Regions from separate parts of the Roseovarius conchicola genome, predicted to be linked through region 2. Evidence: riboswitches for the same ligand, from Rfam matches in the RefSeq annotation. Region 2 holds a riboswitch; the other holds the start of a gene.
What was found. Region 2 has a riboswitch for cobalamin ahead of V6N02_RS14520 (hypothetical protein). Riboswitches for the same ligand answer to the same signal wherever they lie in the genome.
Positions count from the first base shown of each region.

Region 1 (3,992 bases), on a different contig from region 2:
GGACCAGTTCAGATGGGGAGGCTTATGCTGGTCCGACTACCGGGGGCCGCGTCGCCGCAGGAGGTAGATATCCATGATCCATCCGTTCCGGGTACGCGCCTCTGCCCGCGTTTTGAGGATCTCGTCTGATATCTGGTCCAACGCGCCGGACAAGCGGATTTCCTGTGGCATGCCAGCATAGGCAGACCACCAGATGTCAAACTCTCCGTCGGCCAGGGTTTGGAAGGCGCACCCACCGTCCAGCATGATGACGAGTGTGCTACAGCCCTCTGGCCAGCCCTTGTCGCGCAGCTGGCGGCCTGTGCTGATGGTCACTGGGCCACCGATCGTGTTGAGCGGGATGACGTGCCCTGCGGTCAGCGCTTGAATAGAGGTAACGCCTGGGATGACCTCGACCCGCAGTTCCATCTGCCCTTTCAGGCGCTCGGCAATGCGCAGCGTACTGTCATAGAGCGACGGATCTCCCCAGACGAGGAATCCAATCCGTCCTCCATTGGGCAACCCCGCCAATATCTCACGATGCCAGACTGCGGCGATGGCATCATGCCAGTCTTTGACCCGGTCATGGTAATCCGGGGTATCGGGATCGCGCACTGGCAGGTCAAACTCGGCAATCTGCGGTCCCTCCGGGCGCAGGACGTTTGCGCAAATCTGCCGACGTGCCTCGGCCAGGTCTTCTTTGTCTGCACCTTTGCGGGGGATCAGAATCAGATCGCACGCATTGAGTGCATCAACCGCCTGCAACGTCAGGTGCTGGGGGTTGCCAGTGCCGATACCAACCAGAGAAAGGAGATACATAGCAGGGTTCCGGAAACAAAAACGCGGCCCCCAAACCAGAGGCCGCGCTTGGATTTAAACAGGATCAGGCCGCCTGATGCAGCCGCGCATTGAACAATGCGCCGCCCGTCATCCCGCGGGCTGCCTTGGCTCCGGCCAGGACAGCGAGGTCCGCAATCGGCTCGATGATGATCACCAGCATATAGGCCGCCCCGAAGGTCAGAACCGATGTCATGGTCTCGGCACCCAAGCCTTGGCCGTAGAAGGCCCAGAACCCTACCCAGGCCACAACGCCGCCCTGATAGGCGGTCGAGAGCGCCAGAGCCTGGCTGTATTTCAGGTCCACGTATGCGGTGTTGGGCGCAATGATGCGATTGGCGATTTCACGCACCAGCCACAGCGGCACAAGAAGCGTAGTGACGTTGATGAAATATTGCGGCAGGTCGAACGGCGCGAACAGCAGACCTTGCGCCAACAGGCCCAGGGCCAGGCCAAACGCCGCCGGTGCGGCGCCCAGCAGCAGGAACAGGGTTGAGCCGAGGATGAAGTGGACTTCGCTAACGCCGACGGGATAGTGCGGCAGCACCTCGAAAAAGATGAAGGTCAGAGCGGTGGCAATCGCCGCGCGGCCTGCAAAGGCCAGCGCGCCGTTTTCGCGCACCATGTCAAAAGCGGCCTTGGCGGCAACACCACCTGCGGCGGCGGCTGTGGCATAAGAAAGCACGATTTTCGCGCCGTCTACGATTCCGGGTTCAATATGCATTTCACTGTCTCCTTGCCGTCTTCCCCGACGGCTTTGGTTATGAAGATGGCCCAATTTGGACCGGTTTGGTGGGGCACATGCCCCTGACGGCAGGTCTCCTGACTTTGCGGGTCGCTGCTTGCCGCGCCTTCCCGGGCTTGGACGCCCAGTGGCTTTGCGGGTCGCTCACCGCTTACAGTTGCGGGGGCAGTCACGGATTTGGCGCCTGATGGCTAAACCGCACCGTGTTCCCTTTTACCCCGGACGCTTTGCGCCGTTTTGGGGACCGTCAATAATTGCGTGTCACGTGAAGGCTTGGTCTGTCAATCCTTCTCAGTTGCCAAGGGGCCATAAAGTATCAGGGCCGGCGCGGTTGAGGCCGTATCAACCGTCACCTCCGACAGGCTGTGCACCGAATGCCGGGTCAGGCGTTGGGCCGGAGTTGAGACCGATTCTGCCAACAAGGCGGGGGTCTCGCCCGGCAGGCCTGCTGCGATCAGCTTGCTGGCCAGGGCGGCAAAGGTGCGCCGTCCCATGTAAACGACCGTCGTGGCAAGCGGATCGGCCAGGGCGGCCATGTTCAGATCTTCAGGCAGCATCCCAGCGACATCGTGGCCCGTGATGAACTGAACGCGCCGCGCCGTCAGGCGGCGGGTCAGGGGGATCGAGGCTGCCGCCGCTGCTGCCGAGGCCGCCGTAACGCCGGGGACGATTTCGAACGGGATATCGGCTTGCGACAGGGCGTCCACCTCTTCCTCAAGACGTCCAAAAATGCCCGCATCGCCGGATTTCAGGCGCACAACCCGCGCGCCCGTTTCGGCATGTTCCACCAACAGCCGGCTGACATGATCCTGCTTGGGCGAGGCGCGCCCCGCGCGTTTGCCCACCCCGATCAGGTCGGCCTCGGGGGGCACATGCGACAAGATCGGCCCCGAGGACAGATCGTCAAATAACACCACATCGGCAGATTGAAGGCGATCAACGGCTTTGACCGTCAACAGCTCGGGATCGCCCGGCCCGGACGATACGAATGACACAAACCCGCTCACGACGCGCCTGCGATCAGATGAAAGAAGGTGCCCGTGGCATGGCCGCGCCGTGATCCGGTTTCCGGCACTTCGGCCCCGTTGGCATCCACCACCGTGGCCAGCGGCGCATCGGGTTGCGCCAGGATGGTGGTATAGTGAAACTCGTGCCCGCGCAGCCCGGCCCCCATCGCCATCCCCGGCATCGGCGCTTTCAGCGTCACGCGCCGGTATCCCAGATGCATCTTGCGCTTCTCAAAGCTGGTCTCAAGCCCCAACAGGCCCGCCATCCGGTGCCGTGTCCCGGATTTGTCGATCAACCCGTCGCCCATGGCCATATAGCCCCCGCATTCGCCATGCACGGGGCGCGTTTCGGCAAAGTTCTGCAATCCACTGCGGAATGCCTCGGCGGCGGACAGAACACCCGCGTGCAGTTCAGGATAGCCGCCGGGCAGCCAGCAGATATCGGCGCTGTCATCCGGGGCCTCATCGGCTAGCGGCGAAAATGGCAGGATCTCGGCCCCTGCCGCGCGCCAGCTGTCCAGCAGGTGAGGATAGACAAAGGAAAACGCCGCATCCCGTGCCAGCGCAATGCGTTGCCCGGGGGGTGGCGGCATTTGCGAGGCCCCGCTCGGCGGTGTCGTTGCGCCAGCGGCGGCCAGCACGGCGTCCAGATCGAGATGTTCGGTGATGAAATCGCCCGCCGCATCCAGAAGCCGCATAAGCTCGGGCTGTTCCTCGGCCTGCACCAGCCCCAAATGCCGTTCGGGCAGTTCCACGGAACCCTGCCGGGGCAGGGCACCCAGAACCGGGACACCGACGGCCTCCATCCCGAGGCTCAGCAGCATTTTGTGACGCGGGCTGGCCACTTTGTTCAACACCACACCGGCCAGTTTCACGTCGGGCCGCATCGTCTTGAACCCCAGCGCTGTGGCTGCGGCCGATTGCGCCTGTCCCGAAACATCCAGCATCAGGATCACGGGCCAGCCGGTCATCGCCGAGATGTCGGCGCTGGCCCCAGACCCCGTCTCGCCCGGCTGCGCGACCCCGTCGAACAACCCCATGGACCCTTCCGCCAGGGCAAGATCGGCCCCCTCTGCCGCACCGACAAGCGCGCCCAGCATGCCCGGCCCCATCGCCCAGCTGTCCAGGTTGAAAGATGCGCGTCCAGCGGCGGCGCGGTGAAAGCCGGGGTCGATATAATCAGGTCCGCTTTTGAACGGCTGGACGGACATGCCACGCTTGGCCAGCGCGTTCAGCAGCCCCAGCATCAAGGTCGTCTTGCCGGTGCCTGAAGCAGGGGCAGATATCATCAATCCGTTTGGCAGGCTCATGTGGTTTCCTCCGGAAAACGGGGTTGGGTGCCGACAGGGCGGAAGCGCCGGTCATAATCCCCGGCGTAAAGGCAGCTTTCGTCAAATTCCTGCGCGCCCAGGGCAGAGCCCACA
Region 1 is NZ_JBGEHK010000003.1:402,379-406,370, reverse strand. Features, by position in the region: gene cobF (precorrin-6A synthase (deacetylating)) at 37-798, opposite strand; gene V6N02_RS11210 (energy-coupling factor ABC transporter permease) at 863-1,540, opposite strand; cobalamin riboswitch at 1,612-1,825, opposite strand; gene cobA (uroporphyrinogen-III C-methyltransferase) at 1,843-2,568, opposite strand; gene V6N02_RS11200 (cobyrinic acid a,c-diamide synthase CobB) at 2,565-3,878, opposite strand; gene cobM (precorrin-4 C(11)-methyltransferase) at 3,875-3,992, opposite strand, start outside.
Region 1: it holds a riboswitch for cobalamin, as region 2 does, so the genes downstream of both, V6N02_RS11210 (energy-coupling factor ABC transporter permease) here and V6N02_RS14520 (hypothetical protein) in region 2, are expected to answer to the same signal.

Region 2 (3,992 bases):
AACGCTTGGTTAAGAATTGTTACCATGGGGCGCGTTCAGGTTTAAACAAAAGAAGAACATTTGGTTAGCGGCCCGGCCTGACGCTCATCTGGATCTACTCGGTCCTCTGGACAATTTCGCCCTTCCCACCGCACAGTCCCTCGGATGGACTTGCATGTCAGATATCCCGCCCTCAGCGATCTGCGTATCCGTGCCAAGCGGCGTTTGCCGCATTTTGTTTGGGAGTACCTTGATAGTGGCACGGGGCAAGACCTGGCCAAGATACGCAATCGGCAGGCGTTGGATGATGTGCGGTTGATGCCTTCGGTTTTACATGGTGAAACCACCCCCAATTTACAGACGGCTTTGCTGGGCCGTACCCATGCTTTGCCTGTAGGCATCGCGCCAGTTGGTATGTCCGGGCTGATCTGGCCCGATGCCGAACGCCATTTGGCCCGGGCGGCGGCGGTGGAACAGATTCCCTATACGCTCTCGACTGTGGCCAGCCAGAGGCCCGAAGACCTGCAACCCGTCATCGGCGAAGACGCGTGGTTCCAGCTTTACACGCCCCGCGATCCTGACATTCGCAGCGACATGCTGACCCGGGTCAAAGCCGCTGGTTTCTCGACCCTAGTGATGACGGTTGATGTGCCCGTGGGCAGCCGCCGCGAACGCCAGATGCGCTCGGGGTTGACGCAGCCGCCTCGTTTGACAGCACGCCTTCTGGCGCAGATCGCGTTCCGTCCGGCCTGGGCATTGGGCATGACGCAGCAAGGGATGCCGCGGATGCGCCTGATTGACGATTATGCGCCCGATACCAAGGGGTTGCCCTCGAACGCTCATGCCGGATACCTGCTGCGCACCGCACCGGATTGGGACTATCTGCGCTGGGTGCGCGATGCCTGGGACGGGCCGATGGTGGTCAAAGGGATCTTGCGGGTTGAGGATGCCCAGCGGCTTGAAGATGAGGGCGTTGATGCGATCTGGGTGTCCAACCATGGTGGTCGACAGTTTGATGCGGCCCCGACCGGCATCGAGATGTTGCCGGCGATCCGGGCAGCGACACGCCTCCCCTTGATCCTGGATGGCGGTGTCGAGAGCGGGCTTGATATCTTGCGGGCCATCGCTTTGGGCGCGGATTACGTGATGATGGCGCGCGCGTGGCACTATGCGCTGGCCGCGCTTGGCCCTGCTGGCCCCGCGCATCTGGCTGATATCCTGCGCGCTGATCTGATCGCCAATATGGGGCAACTTGGCCTGACCAAGCTTACCGAGGTGCGCGAATGTGTTTGGTCCGGCTCGGTTCCGCGTTAACGATGTCTTTACCTTGTCGTTGAGCGGCTGCGCGCGATCCAATAGTTTGTGGTCACCGTGTTAACCCGGCGGAGAGGCGCGATGAAAGTGACCAGACTGATCCTGATCGCGACAGGTCTTTTGCTTTCAGCCTGCGCTGCGCCGCCCAAGGCTCCAACGATGAGCGCTTTTGATCTGGATTTGTCGCACCCATCGCCAAATTCCAATTACATCCGCGTCGCCCCGGGGGCGGGTGAAACCGGGTTGCCCCTGCCTCAACATATCCTGAGTCCCGATTTTTCAACCTATCTGCGCCAACAGACCGGGTGTGTGCGGGATGCCTCGCGTCCCACAGCAGTGTTGGGGAATCGTGTCATGCCCGCCGGGTATATGGTTCCGATCACCTGTCCATGACGACCTCTGCCTGTCGGTTTCATGCCGCATCGCGGCGAAGTTTGACTTGCGCGGTGTATCGCTTTGGGCAAAACTGAAAGTCTGAGGTGCCCCTGCGATTTGCACGATCAACGGGGAGAATTGGGAAGCCGGTGAGATACCGGCGCTGCCCCCGCAACGGTAAGAATTGGGGGATGTTGCACGATGCCACTGGGCCAGCCAACGGCCCGGGAAGGCGCAACATCCAGAGCCCGCCAAGCCCGGAAACCAGCCTTGGGTCTACGTCGAATCGCGGTGGGCGGTCGGGACGGATGATTGGCCTCAAAAGGCCCCATCCCTCTAGGCTCCATCGCCCCATCCGGCCCGGGGTGTGGCCGGGGAGAAACTGAGAACATGACTGCCACACGCATTATAGACGGGTTGGAAGCCCTTGACTTGAAAGGTGAAGATGCAGCCGCAGCCGCGCGGCTGGGGTTTCTGGAATGGGTGTTTGCCATGCCGGGCGCGGCCACGCCACAAGACGCGGTTGATGCGCTGAAAGTACCTGAGGCGCAGAATCCCGGTAGCGCTGCGGCGCAGGCTTTTGTCGATTTCCTGCACCAGGCGACCAGCCCTGTGACGCGACCCCGGTCACGGGGCGGGCGCGCGCGGCGCTTGCATTAGAACAGGAATCGGGCGGCCATGAATTCAGAACGCGAGAAAATGGCCGCCGGGCAATGGTATACCTGCCTGGACCCCGAATTACTGGCTATGCAGATGCGGGCGCGGGATGCGCTGCATCAACACAATCACCAACACCCGGATGAGCGTGGGCCGTTAGGGGCCAAACTGGCCGCGCTGATGGCACATGTTGGGCAGGATGTCTGGATCGAGTCTCCGTTTCATTGCGCCTATGGCGTGAACATCTATCTGGGCGACCGGGTCTATCTGAATTCGGGCTGTGTGTTGCTGGACACGGCCGAACTGCGCATCGGCGCGCGCAGTATGTTGGGGCCTCAGGTGCAGATTTACTGTCCCAACCACCACAAGGATCGCCAGAAGCGTGCCGAGGGGCTGGAACGTGCGCGTCCTGTCAAAATCGGAGAAGATGTCTGGATTGGGGGTGGTGCGATCATCCTGCCGGGCGTCACTATCGGCGACGGGGCCATTGTCGGCGCTGGCAGCGTTGTGACAAAAGATGTGCCTGCCGGCGTGACCGTCGTCGGAAACCCGGCGAAACCTTTGACTTGAAATAAGAATGGCGGCACCCGAGGGAGGAGAGGGTGCCGCCATCAAAGCACGTCAGACCCAAATGGGAGGAGGAGGGTCGTTCGCGATCTTGACCGGGTCAGAAACCCGGGAATTTTGGCTATGACATCAGGGAGGAGGAGTGCCATAGCCGGGTACAGATGCCCCGGGGGAGGAGGAGGGACATCCGATCTGGTGTTAGGTCTCTGCGCCGTAGACAGCCTCGCGGGCCGCGCGTTTGATCTCGCTGCGGTGCAGGCCCATATCGGCCAGTTGTGCGCTGCTGAGTGAGGACAACTCGTCCATAGTGATGCGGTAGTTGCGGTAATCCTGGATCCGCTGCACAGTCTTGTTCAGCGTTTCGGCGATGGTCAGGGTGAGCGCGTTGCTGCGCGATTGGGTCAGGGGTGCAAACGTCATTGTCTTGGGTCCTTGCGGAATACTATTCATTGCGACGCCCGTTCTGGGCTGCTCGTGTCTCTTGTTGGAGAAGATAGGTATATGCTGCAGGTGCACAATCCCCTGTCGGAGCAATGCTGCTATGCAGCAAGCGCATAGAAGAAAGTGACCTAACGTCATGCTATTGTTGCAATAATCCTGAGCGACACTAAGAGTGTTACGAAGTCGCCTTGCGCCCGGCGCAAAACATGCCACCTATAGATCAAAGGCCAAAACAGGAGCGCGCGTATGTCCATCACCCCAGAGCAGATCAAAGCCGAGTTGGATCGTCTGGAGCTGCCGGATGGCGGTACGCTGATCTCGCGCGATATGGTGCGTGCATTGATGATTGAAGGCGATACGGTGCGCTTTGTGATCGAAGCGCCTAGCCCGGATATTGCCCGCCAGATGGAACCTCTACGCGCGGCTGCAGAACGTGCAGTGCTTTCGCTGGAGGGTGTGGCAAATGCCAGCGTTGCCCTGACCGCGCATGGACCCTCAAAAGCCCCGCCCGCCGCCCCCGGCGGCGGCGCAGCGCCCAGCCTGAAAATCGGGGGGCATGCCAAGGGCGGTCAGGAATCGATACGGCCCGATACTATCCGCTCGATCCTGGCTGTAGCGTCGGGGAAGGGCGGTGTAGGGAAATCGACCGTTTCGTCCAA
Region 2 is NZ_JBGEHK010000005.1:35,012-39,003, forward strand. Features, by position in the region: gene V6N02_RS14510 (alpha-hydroxy acid oxidase) at 145-1,293, shown strand; gene V6N02_RS14515 (hypothetical protein) at 1,375-1,686, shown strand; cobalamin riboswitch at 1,754-1,955, shown strand; gene V6N02_RS14520 (hypothetical protein) at 2,059-2,328, shown strand; gene V6N02_RS14525 (sugar O-acetyltransferase) at 2,347-2,895, shown strand; gene V6N02_RS14530 (DUF1127 domain-containing protein) at 3,091-3,312, opposite strand; gene V6N02_RS14535 (Mrp/NBP35 family ATP-binding protein) at 3,580-3,992, shown strand, end outside.